4 regions of the Paenibacillus cineris genome follow, and region 1 is predicted to be linked to each of the others. Evidence: riboswitches for the same ligand, from Rfam matches in the RefSeq annotation. Region 1 holds a riboswitch; each other region holds the start of a gene.
The links. A riboswitch is a leader RNA that binds a small molecule or an ion and turns the genes downstream of it on or off. The one in region 1 is predicted to bind cyclic di-AMP.
Positions count from the first base shown of each region.

Region 1 (3,622 bases):
CGAGCTGATAGTTGACATAGGCATGCGCCGTGGCCAGGCAGACGGGAGACAGTTCTTTCTGCGCGAGTTCGTCAAGAGCCTTCAGATTGAGCCAGGGGTACAGGGCCTGGGCCAGTTTCAAAAGTCTTCTGCCACGTTGGCGCACCCCTTCATCATTTTCATGTGCAGCGATTCTTCCGAGGATGTACCGGTCAATCCGGGCGATCTGACGGATATCCCGTTGGTCGGCAGCTGCGTAAATCGCCAGAATGGCCGCGCCGTCTTGGCGGACCAAACGATTCATCATCGGATGAAGGATGAACCCTTCCAGCTCTTCCTGGCTCTGGATGCGCCCTTCTGCAATTCGGGTTTGGAGGTCGAACACATGGCTGAAGCCTCCGACCGACAAGTCATTATCCAGCGTTTGCACGTAATCGAGCAGTTTGGTGCTTTTGTCGTTCAACGCGGTCACCTCCATTTTGTTGTGGTAATAAATATTACATGAATTGCGAAGTGAAATCATCGATCACTATTATTTGTAAGTTAATATTACATAAATATTGTGGTTTGTCAATGTTGGGGCGACTTAATCACTATTTTTGTTGTTTGATGTGTTATATAATATTACATGATTAGTGTTCTGATGCATTTCCCTTTACAATTCGGATGATTTTGTGTACAATAAAAAAGTTCGCTAAATGAACTTTGGTTATGCGGTAGTGGTGGAATGGCAGACACGCTATCTTGAGGGGGTAGTGGGCGTACGCCCGTGGAGGTTCGAGTCCTCTCTACCGCATCTATGCACACAGAAAGAAGCTTCCTTGGAGAAATCCAGGGAAGCTTTTTTTTGCTTATTGCATTTTCGTATATTTTGGGGTCCCGCAAAGCAAGTGAATTTGGATCGCAGCAAGCAGCGTAATTTTGTGGGGCTGATTTGCCTATTCGCTTTTTCCGGATGCAAGCAGCTTGCGGATGTCGTTTTCGATTTTGTCCGGTGTCGTTTTGGGCGCGTAACGCTTGATGACCCTGCCCTTGGAATCGACCAGGAACTTGGTAAAGTTCCACTTGACCGCTTTCGATCCGAGCACGCCCGGCGCTTCCCGGGTAAGGTATTGAAACAGTGGGTGGGCGTTGCTGCCCTTGACGTCGATCTTCTCAAACATCGGGAACGTGACCCCGTAATTCATCTGGCAGAATTCGCCGATCTCCTCGCTGGTACCGGGCTCCTGATTGGCAAACTGGTTGCTCGGAAAACCGAGAATTTGAAAATGATGGTCGCGGAACTCGTCGTACAGCTCCTGCAGCCCGCGAAACTGCGGCGTAAATCCGCATTTGCTGGCCGTGTTCACGATCAGCAGCACGTCACCTTCATATTCCTTTAACGATACCTCTTTGCCGTGCAGCGTGTTCACTTGAAAATCATAGACGCTCACTGCCATCCTCCTCCTTTTGTGCTGCTATGAATCATCATCCAGCCGAAGCATTTACCAAGCACACAATTTAATTTTAAACGATTGAACTGTAATGTCAATGCGGATATTCCTGCGAGCCAGTGTCCCCGAATGACCTGGATTCCATAAATGCGCCAAATCGGGAGCATGGAAGAGGTAGAAGTCAAAAAGCCAAAATGTAAGCGCTAATAAGGTCCTGAATGTTCCAAAATTCGCGGTTCATGATTTTTAGACTGCCTTTACAGCTTGGAAGGAGCGGGTGTATGATTCAGAGCGTATTCAATACAGTTTCCATTACTAATCGCTGAGTTTCCGCAAAAAAAGCGCGGAAATCGGGGGAACCAAACGCGTGCCATGGAGCAGCGAACCGGTGTGAGAGTCGGGGGTCTGCTGCCAGCCGCAGGGGTGAATCCCGGCTACGGATGCCATGGATCCGGCCGGGTAGAGCGACTCTCACCGCTCGAATCCGTCAGCTAACCTCGTAAGCGTCGTTTGAGAGAGGAATGATGAAACTTGCGACCCGAATAAACTTTCGGATCACAGGGGGATCAGCTGGCCTCTGTGTTTTTTTTACCCTTTTTTAGCTTACTGGAACAAAAGAGAGCATTCATCACAATCACATACACTTATCAATAACGCTTAATTTCGGCCGGAAACGGCCGGGAGCGGGGGAACCACAGCGGCCGCCTGGAATGGAAGCCGCCGGGGTGAATCTTTCCGGTACGGTAAGTATCGGAAGGTAGGGCGACTCTCACGCCCGAATCCGACAGCTAACCTCGTCAGCGTAACGGGAGAGGCAGCACTTGTCGTGCGCATTTTGAATATAGGACGATCCTTCATATTCGTCCACATTCAAGAAGCCGCGGGAAAGGTCCTTCTTTCCCTGCGGCTTCTTTTGCGTATTCGCGGCTGCCGCACAGGAGGAGCCTTTGAAATGGACAACGTCGTCATCGTGACCGCGCCGAACGAGGCGGGACGCAATTTTATCAAGCTGCTGATGTATTGGAAGAGGCCCTTTGCCGTTCTGACCAACAGTGCCCGGGAGGAACGCCTCTTGAGAAAAATGGGGGTGCAGCAGATCATCCGGCTGAATACGAATCACGCGGAGGATTGGGTGGTGCCCGAAATAGAGGTTGGCAAAATCTTCCTGTTTGAAAGCAGCCTCAACCTGACCTGCCGCTATTTGCAAATCTGCCGTCCCTGGACGTCGGAACCGGTATATGTCATTACGCAGAAGGGCAGCTCACCCGGCATTTACCGGGGGCTTGGTGCAGATCACATCATTTATACCTTAAACGGCGAAGTCGGATTTTTACTGAAATAAAGATGATTCTAACCATGCAAAGGAGAGACCGGAAACGATGATGGATGTATATATGATACTTGCGCTCGCTGCCACCTTTGGCGTGTTCTTGTTATTTCTTCATTGGTGCGGCCGAGTGGTGGAAGAAGGGGGCAAAGACCAATGATTGTCGTTGGGGCATTCGCCGTGCTTGTCTTTATCTATTTGGTTTACGCCTTGATCCATCCGGAAAAATTTTGACCGGTATTTTAAATCTGTAAGCCTCAAGGGGCCAAAGCAGAACATGCTCGTAAGAGGGGGAAGCCAGCCTTGGATATTTTGCAAATTTGTATCGTCATTTTCGTGCTCCTGCTGCTCGTGAAGCCGGTAGGCACTTACGTATATCATATATTCTCCAATGAACCGAACCGGACGGACCGGATTTTCGGCGGCGTGGAAAGAGTTTTATACCGGATCATCGGGCTGAAGCAGCGGGGCAGCATGAATTGGAAAAAGTACGCGCTCAGCATGATCGCAACCAATATCTTTCTGGTAGCGATCAGCTATATATTGCTGCGAACGATGGGCGCCCTTCCGGGCAACCCGAACGGCATCGGCAATATGGAGGCGAGCCTGTCCTTCAACACGGTCATCAGCTTTATGACGAACACGAACCTCCAGCATTACAGCGGAGAGAGCGGCATGTCTTATTTTGGCCAAATGATCGTCATCACGATGATGATGTTTACCTCGGCAGCCTCGGGCCTGGCTATCGCGATTGCTTTTATGCGCGGCATCACCCGCAGGGGTGAAGGACTCGGGAACTTCTTCGAGGATTTTATCAAGGCGCATGTCCGCCTGTTCGTGCCGCTTGCCCTCATCGTAACCCTGGTGCTGGTCGGGCTCAAAG
Region 1 is NZ_BORU01000001.1:184,159-187,780, forward strand. Features, by position in the region: gene KI379_RS01060 (urease accessory UreF family protein) at 1-442, opposite strand, end outside; tRNA gene KI379_RS01065 (tRNA-Leu) at 693-775, shown strand; gene KI379_RS01070 (glutathione peroxidase) at 918-1,412, opposite strand; cyclic di-AMP (ydaO/yuaA leader) riboswitch at 1,723-1,934, shown strand; cyclic di-AMP (ydaO/yuaA leader) riboswitch at 2,057-2,229, shown strand; gene KI379_RS01075 (hypothetical protein) at 2,365-2,754, shown strand; gene kdpF (K(+)-transporting ATPase subunit F) at 2,896-2,973, shown strand; gene kdpA (potassium-transporting ATPase subunit KdpA) at 3,043-3,622, shown strand, end outside.

Region 2 (3,622 bases), 2.7 Mb from region 1:
GAATTGCCTTGTCCATTCCGAACCTTAAGCGGTGCTTTTCTGCTTTCCCTTCCTGATTGCACAGCGGTGCTGTTTCAATTTATCGAAGGAGAGACCTTAGCTGAGGCTTACCCTTTTTCCAAGCATAACTTGGAGCGTGTTGGACGGCTGGCGGCGCGGATTCGGCAGTTGACTCCTTTCACTACCACATCCGGCCTTGCGAGTGAAACGTATGATGTCTCTTTTTACGAACATTTGTTCGAATTCCTGCAGCAGCTTGAGCATCTTCAGCCCGGCGCAAGTCCCGCTAGCCAGCTGCTGCGTGAGCTTGTTATCCCTCAGCAAACGCGCATAACCGATCTGCTGCACCAGATCACAGGGGTTCGTGAACGTCTCGTGCTTGACCCGGCCCCCAATGTGCTCTGCCACGGTGATCTGTGGGGAGGGAATCTGATGGAGACCGCGGACGGCCGGCTTGTCGTCCTGGACTGGGAAGCGGCCATACTTGCGCCAGCGGAGCTGGATATCGTGGGGTATATCGGGGACGGACTGGGTCATTTTCTCAAAGGGTATGAGCAGGAACTAGGTCAACAGATGGAGCTGAACCCGGATTTACTGCGTTATTATGCATACCGCCATCATTTGAGAAACCTGACCCATTGGTGCATGAATATTTTGCAGCGTGACCTGGAGCCAGACCAGGTGGATAACGACCTCGAAATGGTCCGGTATCACTGCTTGAACCGGTTGGATACCGTAGAGGCTTCGCTGAGGAATGCGGCGGATCGAAATATTTAGAAGCCGCTATGAATTGAATAGCGTAAACAAGCGATATGCACAGCTACAGCCAGAAATTAATAGATTGCCGCCAATGTAAGCGTTGACATGAAGTTCTTTTGAATTTTTTCATACGTATCTCAAACCGTTTGCTTCTTTACAGCAGGCATCCGGAAGGAGTAAGATTCAATTCGTAATCGTGAACTTGTGAACCTGAAACGTAGTACTCCTTGATCGCTGAATTCTGAAATCAGGAGCGGGGGAACCAAAGGGAGGAAGCTAAGCCTTCGTCCCAGGGGTGAATCACTTGATGTTCATTTATTGAGTGTAGGGATACTTTCGGTCCCGAATCCGTCAGCTAACCTCGTAAGCGTTATGAAAGAGGGATTTGTCGTGCGCGTAAAGCCACGGGAAGGTCCAGCTTTCCTGCGGCTTTTTTTGTTGTGCCCAAAAAGGGTTGAACACGTGTCTAACGGGTACATCATGAGCATTTCAACTCTAACACTGGCGGTGACAAACATTTTATGGCAGCATTGAAAAGACTTTTGATCGGACGGCCGCTGAAGTCTACCGAATTGGGAGAACAAAAACTGAATAAGAAAAAAGCTTTGGCCATTCTATCCTCCGATGCGCTTTCGTCCGTAGCGTATGGGCCGGAGCAAATTTTGCTGGTTCTGGTTACGGTCAGCACGGCGGCGTTCTGGTATTCGATACCGATCGGAATCGGGGTACTGATTTTGCTGGCTGCACTCATTTTATCCTACCGGCAGATCATCTTCGCTTATCCGCATGGCGGCGGCGCTTACGTCGTCTCCAAACAGAATCTGGGAATCTATCCCGGGCTGGTGGCCGGCGGATCGCTGCTGGTAGATTACATTCTGACTGTTGCGGTCAGCGTTTCGGCGGGCACGGACGCGCTGACTTCGGCGTTTCCGGCGCTGCATGAGCATACGGTGGGGATTGCCGTCACCTTCGTCATTCTCATCACGCTGCTGAATTTGCGGGGCGTCACCGAGTCCGCCTCCATCCTGGCTTATCCGGTGTATCTGTTCGCCTTAGCGCTGTTCATTTTGATCGGCGTCGGTATGTACAACATCGTGACCGGTCACGTTTCACCGCATTTGCATACACCGGTCGGGACGCCGGTGGCGGGAATCAGCCTGTTCCTGCTCTTAAAAGCTTTTGCCTCGGGCAGCTCCGCTCTGACCGGGGTCGAAGCGATCTCGAACGCCATCCCGAACTTCAAGGATCCGGCTCCGAACAATGCGGCCAAAACCTTGATGGCAATGGGGATTCTGCTGGCTGTACTCTTCTCGGGCATCGTATTTCTTGCTTATTATTTGGGTATATCCCCAAATCCCCAGGAGACGGTCGTATCCCAGATTGCCAATCAGACGTTCGGACGGAATTTTATGTACTTTTTCATCCAGGGCACGACGGCACTGATCTTGATCCTGGCGGCCAACACCGGATATTCGGCGTTTCCGCTGCTGGCGGTCAATTTAGCCAAAGACCGGTTTATTCCCCGGATGTTTACTGTCCGCGGTGACCGTTTGGGATATTCGAACGGAATCATCATCCTGGGGCTACTGTCCATCGTGCTGATCGTCGCTTTCCACGGACAGACGGAACATTTGATCCCACTGTACGCGGTAGGGGTATTTATCCCTTTCACGCTCTCGCAAACGGGAATGATCGTCAAATGGATCCGGGAAAAACCGCAGGGTTGGGTGACGAAGCTCGTCATCAATACGATCGGCGCGCTGATCAGCTTTACGGTGTCGGTGATGTTCTTTGCAACCAAGTTTACGCAGATCTGGCCGGTTCTGATCTTTTTGCCGCTGATCGTGTATCTGTTCCACCGGATCAAGAAGCATTATGAGGCGGTTGGCGAGCAGCTGCGGCTGTCGACGTGTGAGCCGGCGGTACCGATTGAAGGCAATGTGATCATTCTCCCCGTCTCGGGCATTACGCATGTCGTGGAGCATTCCCTGAATTATGCGAAGTCGCTGGCGGCGGATCAGATCATTGCGGTATATATTCCGTTTGAACGGGAAGAAGAGAACCGGTTTGAGGAAAAATGGCAAAAATGGCGGCCCGACGTGCGCCTTGTGACGCTGCATTCTCCGTACCGGAGCATCATTCATCCGCTTAGCAAATTTATCGATACGGTGCACCGGAAAGCGAGCGAATCCAACTACCAGGTCACGGTGATCATTCCGCAATTTATTCCAAAGCGGAGCTGGCACAATCTGCTGCACAACCAGACGAGTTTGATGATCCGGACTTATCTTTTATTCCGCAAAGATGTTGTTGTGACAACGGTACCGTATCATTTAAAAAAATAGCGATTCAGATGGTTCAAACCATTCGTAATGAGGCCCCGGCATCTGTGCCGGCGGTCTTTTTTTAGCGTAAAAGCAGCGGATATATAGGAAGGGAAAGAATAATCCCGTGGGAATAATAGCTTGAGCGTAATGGCTTATGAGTAAGGGCTTATTTCCTGCAGAGTAGGGGATCCGTATTTTTACACTCTGTGCAGTGTGTCATAGGATTAACGCAACAAATATTCATCCATTGCGTCTAATCAACGTATATAGAACGGCAACAGGGGTGGAACAGATGAATGGGAAACTAATAACGATATTCGGTGCCGTACTCGGTTCTGTGCTCGTATGGGCAGGAAGCGCGGCTGCGGAAGAACGATTTAGCGATTTGCAGCACTCGAAGTGGGCGGAAGACGGCATCACCTATATGGCCGAACGGGGAACCGTCGCTGGATACGGTAACGGGAAGTTTATGCCCGAAAGGCAAGTCACAAGAGCGCAGGCCGTTACTTTCATGGTGCGGGAGCTTTATCCGCAGG
Region 2 is NZ_BORU01000001.1:2,861,624-2,865,245, forward strand. Features, by position in the region: gene KI379_RS13330 (phosphotransferase enzyme family protein) at 1-777, shown strand, start outside; cyclic di-AMP (ydaO/yuaA leader) riboswitch at 982-1,145, shown strand; gene KI379_RS13335 (APC family permease) at 1,281-3,104, shown strand; gene KI379_RS13340 (glycoside hydrolase family 3 N-terminal domain-containing protein) at 3,379-3,622, shown strand, end outside.
Region 2: linked by a shared signal. The riboswitch ahead of KI379_RS13335 (APC family permease) and the one ahead of KI379_RS01075 (hypothetical protein) in region 1 are both predicted to bind cyclic di-AMP.

Region 3 (3,622 bases), 940 kb from region 1:
AATCAAACAGGTCATTTCTCACAACGAAATGACCTGTTATGCTTCTTCCCGATTTTTTTCATTTTGACGACATCAATGTCTTATATTAAGGGTTCACTCTTAAACAACATCATAACCCTGGTCCTCGATAGTCTCTTTAATTTTGCTTTCCGTAAGTTTGGTCTCATCGAATTGAACTTCAACAGAAGCATTGGACAAGTTAACCTTCCCCCCGGCCCCTATTTGCTTAAGAGCTCCTTCAATGGAATTCACGCAGTGTTGACAGCTCATTCCGTTTACGTTTAAAGTAATGGTTTTCAATTTCGACTCCTCCTCTCGATTTGTTATTAGTATACCCCCCTATAGTATAATATTCAAGCCTAAAGTTATACTACCCCAGCCATCTTCATCATTTCTATACATGTTTATTTTATGATGAATGAGACTTACATCAAAAGAATTAGAAAGGGGTTCTTCAAATGAAAGCAGCGATATTAAGAACAATAATCCTCGCTAGCTCGGTGGCCGTTTTTGCGGCTGGCTGCTCGAAAGTAAGCAATATGAACGGCATGGATCATTCAAAAATGAGTATGGGTTCAACCCCCACTTCCAACTCCAGTGAATCCGCTACATCCGCAAAACTGACAACAGCAACACCTGTTGTGGATGGTAAAGAGTTCACCATAACCGCACAGGAAAGTAATCTCGAAGTGGAGAAGGGAAAAACCATTCCCGTATGGACATTTAATAACTCGGTTCCCGGTCCACAAATCCGGGTTAAGGTTGGAGATACAGTCAAAGTAAACTTGAAAAATCAACTCAAGCAGCCTGTTTCCATCCATTGGCACGGCTATCCGGTTCCAAACAACATGGACGGAATTCCTGGAGTCACACAAGATGCTGTTGAACCCGGAAAGACCTTCACCTATGAATTTAAAGCTACCGTACCGGGTACTTATTGGTACCATTCACATCAAGACAGTGTGAATCAAGTGGACAAAGGCTTGTATGGTTCTCTTGTAGTCGAAGATCCCCAAGATACCGCTGACCGCGATTACACACTTGTGCTCGATGAATGGATGAGTTCTGGAGATATGGACATGGATAACGATGGGATGAATATGGCAGGACATGATATGAGTATGTATGACCTTTATACGATCAACGGAAAAACAGGTGATGCGATCGATAAGCTTACCGTTAAAGAGGGTGAAAAAGTAAAACTTCGGTTGATTAACGCCGGCTACATCACGCACCGGATGCATTTACACGGTCATTCCTTTAAGGTTGTTGCATCCGACGGGCAGCCCGTGAATGACCCGGCTGTGATCAAGGATCAATTCGTCTCGATTGCTCCCGGAGAACGATATGACATTGAATTTACCGCAGATCATCCCGGAAATTGGTTGCTGGAAGAACACGCAAAGGATAATCGAGCACAAAATATGAAAGCCATGATTCAATACGAAGGTTCTAATGCGAAGCCCGACCCTTCCGATGCCTTCGAAGAACTCCCCGATTTTGATTTGGAGAAGTACGGAACCATGTCTGCAACCGCATTTTCTTTGGATCAAAGCTTTGATGAAGACGTGACGATGAATCTGAATACCGAGATGAGAAATGGAGATATGGTTTACACGATCAATGGAAAGGTTTTTCCGGACACGGATACAATCAAAGTAAAAAAAGGAGATAAGGTAAAGGTGACCTTTGTAAATCAATCCAGAATGGACGATCACCCGATGCACCTGCACGGCCATTTCTTCCAAGTCTTGAGCAAGAATGGCAAGCCAGTTCAAGGATCTCCGATCATGAAAGACACGCTGAACGTCAAACCTGGCGAAACGTATGAAGTTGCTTTTGAAGCTGACAACCCTGGTGAATGGATGTTCCATTGCCACGATTTACACCACGCCTCCGCTGGAATGGTAACTGATGTGATGTATGATGATTATCAAAATAATTATACGCCTGATCCCAATGTGAACAACGTCCCTGAATAAACAACAAAACGCACCGGCTGACTTCAGCCGGTGCTTTCATTTTTGATTTAGGTAGATTATCCCGACTAGATCAAATTTCACTGATCATTTTCAGGTAACTTTGTTGACTCACGACGCGGCGTGCTGTAACATACCGATTTTTATAATATGAATCCGATAATTTGCTAATGGTAACGCCTTTACTGCTTGAAGAGTGTGCAAACTCATTATTGCCGATATAAATACCCGCGTGGGATATTCCCGTACCGTCCGTATTAAAGAATACCAGGTCTCCTGCTCTAAGGTTTTCACGATCTACTGGAGTTCCGACTTGAGCCTGTGTTTTAGATGTGCGGGGTAAATCTAAATTGAATTTATCGAATATGTATAAAATAAAACCGGAACAGTCAAAACCAGCCACTGATGTGCCGCCCCACTGATAAGGAGTGCCTACGACCTTATCCACCTCACTTTCGAGTTTAACGGAGCTGGCAAAGGAACTGGTTGCACTTGCTGAAAAAACAATGGCCGCACCTAACATTGACAGTATTACTTTCTTCACGATGTAGTTCTCCTTCCGATGCCTACGGAGTTAGCTAAGGGTTCGGTAGAAGGTTCCCTCTATTCTTCAATGAGAATATTTCACCCAAAAATGGTTCCCCCGTTTTCAGTATCAAGAAATTCGGCAATAATGATTAAAAAAATGTAACCCTACATAATGTAGTATACAATCAGTTTTTTTGTCAATGGCTAATTAATAGATTCCCGTTAATCGTAACTATTTTACTGATATTTGTTGAATTTTATGGAAGTTTCAGCGAAGCTGAGTAAAGTTTGTCGATTACTATTCCCGAAATCGAGGTACTTATCTTGGTAACGGAACATGTTAAGCAAGAAAAAATAACAATTTTGTAAAGGATTGATTCCGAGCAACAAAAAAACTAAGGCAAATCATCATATAGACGCCAAACAAAAAACCGATCTGGCATTGCCAGATCGGTTAATTTATCCGTCAGTACACAGTCGAACCATGATCTTCATTGAGCTTGTCGATAACACGTCATAACGCTGCCCATATCCAATATTTACAGTATCAGTCATATAACATACATAAGGAGAAAGGAACTCGCCGTCTTGTGCCACGCAGCATCACTCACCTGCTAAAAAATACTCTATTTAGAAAGCTCACTTTCGACTACCCATTGATGATTCTTAACGGGGTTTCCTCCTGTAGTTGGCGTGTAGTCAACCATGTACACCGTTGTTTTTTCAGCTGAGTCAATGGTGCCCTCTGCGCCTTTCATACCTTCCATGTGATCAGCCTCCATGGTCACCTTAGTTCCAGGTTGCAAGGGCTCACTACCCGCATCCTTTATTTCCTCCTGGATAATCCACTTGTGATTGGGGACGGGTTCACCTCCAGTGGTTGGAGTATACGTTACAGCATAAGCCACCGTGTCGTAGGCACCGACCACTTTAGCCTTAGCTCCATCCATGCCCTCCATATGCTTGGCATGGATCACAACCTCATCTCCAACTTTATATGTGGGATTTTGAGCTTCTTTTAACCCTGCAGGAACCTCACCAGAACCGGAATGATTCATGCTGCCCATATCCCCCATATTTGAATGGTCGCTGCCCATGTCCATGTTCGTATTATT
Region 3 is NZ_BORU01000001.1:1,119,933-1,123,554, reverse strand. Features, by position in the region: gene KI379_RS05565 (copper ion binding protein) at 100-300, opposite strand; gene KI379_RS05560 (multicopper oxidase family protein) at 459-1,982, shown strand; gene KI379_RS05555 (C40 family peptidase) at 2,053-2,523, opposite strand; cyclic di-AMP (ydaO/yuaA leader) riboswitch at 2,528-2,659, opposite strand; gene KI379_RS05550 (YdhK family protein) at 3,134-3,622, opposite strand, start outside.
Region 3: linked by a shared signal. The riboswitch ahead of KI379_RS05555 (C40 family peptidase) and the one ahead of KI379_RS01075 (hypothetical protein) in region 1 are both predicted to bind cyclic di-AMP.

Region 4 (3,622 bases), on a different contig from region 1:
ATTCCTTCATTATAACGGAACAAGCCATCACATCAAATAGTTTGTGTCAAAAAAGCAAACGAATCCAAACTTGGGGCCACCAAAAATACACAAATTTGTACCATTTTTATGATGATGGAATGTTCAAGTTAGACCCCTTCATAGACCATACAGTGAAACAGCTGTTCACCTTCAGGGGTCAGCTTGGGATAGGTATCAGCGATGACAAACCCCGACTTCCCGTAAGCCCGGATGGCCCGCTTATTCCATGTATGCACTTCAAGGTCGATTTCGTCCCCAGGCCGTTTTTCACGGGCTGCGCCGACCACAGCCTGCATAAAGCTCTTACCCAGCCCCTTGCCGCATAAATCAGGCCGCATGCCAACACCAAGCCGGGTCACACCTGTCAAGGGAAAGAACTGCGCGAACCCGCACAAGGTATGTTCAGCATCCAGGACGGATACATATTGGCTTTGCCTCACCTCAGGATCACCAAATTCGACGCCAAGCGCCTCCATCTGATCCCACGGCAGCCAACCGTATAAATCGTATGGAGGTTCGTACACCCAGCTGCAGACGGTCTCAGCATGCTCCCGGGTCATAGGAACGATCATGAAGCTCTCATGTTGGAGGTTCATGTGCAGATCTCCCTTCCAGACCTCCCTGTAGGATTTGAACATTAGAGAAAAAATATTCCGGATTGTCCCAGATATCTGTTTAATTTCGGAATAGAGGGGTAAATGAGGAGTAGCGGGCGGGAATGGAAAGGTTACCCATTTCTGTCCGCAAAAAATCCCGCAAAAGGAGATTTCGGCAAAAATCTCATTCTACGGGATCTCGTACCCTTGCTTTACCTGCATTACTGGACGTCATCAACGTCCTCGGAATCGACGGCGGCGGTTTTGTATTTATCCGTACTCATGATTCGTTTGGCGCCAACGTAGCGGTTGACGTAGTAGCTGTCGCTCAGAGAGCTGATGATCACACCGCGAGAAGTGGAGGCATGTGCGAATTTTCCGTCGCCGACGTAAATTCCGACATGGGATACTCCGGCTCCCGATGTATTAAAGAATACCAAGTCGCCTGCTCTCAGATCACTGCGGGATACGGCCGAACCCATGCTGAACTGGGAACCAGACTGATGGGGCAGATCGATGCCCAATTGATCAAATACATACATTGTAAATCCCGAGCAGTCAAATCCGCTTGTTGTGGTTCCGCCCGTTCTGTACTTGGTTCCGATCGCACTGTCGATCACTTTATCCATCTTGGAATCCGCGAAAGCGCTTCCTGTGCCGACCGTGAGCACGATGGCGAAACTCATGACTGCTGCTGCAAGCTTCTTCTTCAAGTAAAATACCCCTTCCGGCGCCTGCGAGGTTAGCTTAAGGATTCGGTAGAAGGCCCCCTATGATCCCTCTGAAGCAAGATCAATTCACCCATAACTGGTTCCCCCGCTTTCCTTAGTGTGAGGAAATTCGGCATGAACTTTTTACACTATGTATAATTCCCTGGTACTTCTTATTCGTTCGCAACTTTGTGTCAGGTAAAGATTACAAAGTTGTTACTATCGCTGGGACTATTGTAACAAAGGAATCGGACTTTGGCAATTGTTTCTAACAGAAAAAGAAGATTTGTAGGAAAATTTATAGGAAATGATGTTTATTTGTTGGACGAGTGGGTAAAAGAAATGACAAGGGTGGAAAAAACAGGAGAAAACCGTGGATTTACTCGTGTAAAAAAATTTTTTGAAATGCTGTTACCTTTTCGGTGGTTCTTACGTCTAATAAGTAACAACAAACCCGCGGGGCGATTTCGGCAAAAATCAGCGGCGCGGGTTGTTCTGGATATGCATTGTTTTCGAGAGATAATCAATTGTAAACCGCAGCTTGATATTTGGCCGTACTCATGACCCGTTTGGCGCCAACGTAGCGGTTGGCGTAGTAGCTTTGGCTCAGTTTGCTGATGGTAACGCCTTTCGAAGAGGACGCGTGCGCGAATTTTCCGTTGCCGATGTAAATACCGACATGGGATACGCCTGCGCCTAGGGTGTTAAAGAAAACCAGGTCTCCTGCTCTCAGCTGGCTTTTGGAAACAGCGGTACCTGTTTTATATTGCGCAGCGGATACACGCGGGAGGTTTAACCCCAGCTTTTGGTACACGTAACGGGTAAAACCGGAGCAATCGAAGCCGTTCGTAGTTGTTCCGCCGGTTTTGTAAGAAACGCCGATCGTGTTGTTAACGATGTGATTCAGAGATGAATCCGCAAATACGCTGCCGGTGCCCATGGAGAACGCAAGTGTAAGGCCCAGCGCTGCGGCTGCCAACTTCTTCTTCAAAAAAATAAACCCCTTCCAATGCCTGCGAGGTTAGCTTAAGGATTCGGTAGAAGGTCCCCTATGATCCCTCTGTAGCGAGATCAATTCACCCAAAATTGGATCCCCCGCTTCCTGGTGCCCGGGAATTCGGCTCGTGATGATTGCACCGGAAATGGACATGCTGACAAGTTACCTATAATCGTACATACCAATCAAATGAACGGACAAATGATGAAATCAGTTACAGCAAAGTCAAAATCGTTACAGCAAAGATTACAAAGTTGTTACTAAGTTCGTACTCGGATTATTTTAACAGAGGATTTATGCTTTGGCAAATGGTTAACAATCATTTTACAACAAAAACCCCGCCTCTTTTCAACAGAAAGAGACGGGGTTCTTCTTTTATCAGCGGATTAAAGTGATGACAAAATTTTAACTATTCCGAAATATTTTTTTTCGTACGGTTCATTTGCTGATGCCACAAATCATATTGGGAGGAGATATTCCATAATTTAAAGATACAGCTGACCATATGATAGCCCTGTTGGATAATCAGGGTGGCAAGCCCTGCCCAGATCAGAGAGACGCTGCTGGTAATGCCATACAAGAGCAGGCTGACCGCGCCCAGCAGAACGGATATGCCGATGACCGGCAGCGCGCTTCGCAGGCAGATCCAGAGCGAGGAGAACATGCTGGTTCCGCCGGTTTTGCCAAACTGCATGAACAGAATCATCTGATGGACGATGTAGCAGTACAGAAGCCAGACTGCAATGTACGGGATACAGTGAAGCAGCTGGGCATGGTTTTGGATCGCGCTGAGCAGGATTGGATACATCTTCGGGATCATCCAGTATAACGGAGCGGCGATAAGCACCCATTCGATCAGGTGAAAAAGAAACACCGTTTTGCCGTGCAGCTTCATGCCCTGGAAGAAAAACAGTCCGCGTTCCCCCTGATGCTCCCGGTGCAGGCCGTAGAAGATGCCCGCGTGGATAAATGGGGTCAGCAGCATGCGGAGGGCGACCATTCCCAGGAGAACCCAAAGGTAAGTATGCACGGTGCTGCTTTGCGTCAAGCTCATCTGTCCCTCTACAAAATAGAGGACCTGGCTGAGTTCGGTCGGCGGGGGATCGGGATACCGCATCAGCAGCGGCACGACCGCCGAATCGATCAGACGGTACAGGAAGTAGCCCCAGAGCAGCTGGTACAGGAACATGATGATCATGACATAAAATTGGTCTTTGACGCTTTTCCAACCGTTAACAATATAGGATTTCACTGCTCTCACCTCACCAGGACAGACTTCCAAGCAGGGTTTCAATCAG
Region 4 is NZ_BORU01000009.1:35,641-39,262, reverse strand. Features, by position in the region: gene KI379_RS33500 (GNAT family N-acetyltransferase) at 129-617, opposite strand; gene KI379_RS33495 (C40 family peptidase) at 839-1,330, opposite strand; cyclic di-AMP (ydaO/yuaA leader) riboswitch at 1,334-1,473, opposite strand; gene KI379_RS33490 (C40 family peptidase) at 1,851-2,318, opposite strand; cyclic di-AMP (ydaO/yuaA leader) riboswitch at 2,323-2,460, opposite strand; gene KI379_RS33485 (hypothetical protein) at 2,734-3,576, opposite strand; gene KI379_RS33480 (M1 family metallopeptidase) at 3,587-3,622, opposite strand, start outside.
Region 4: linked by a shared signal. The riboswitch ahead of KI379_RS33490 (C40 family peptidase) and the one ahead of KI379_RS01075 (hypothetical protein) in region 1 are both predicted to bind cyclic di-AMP.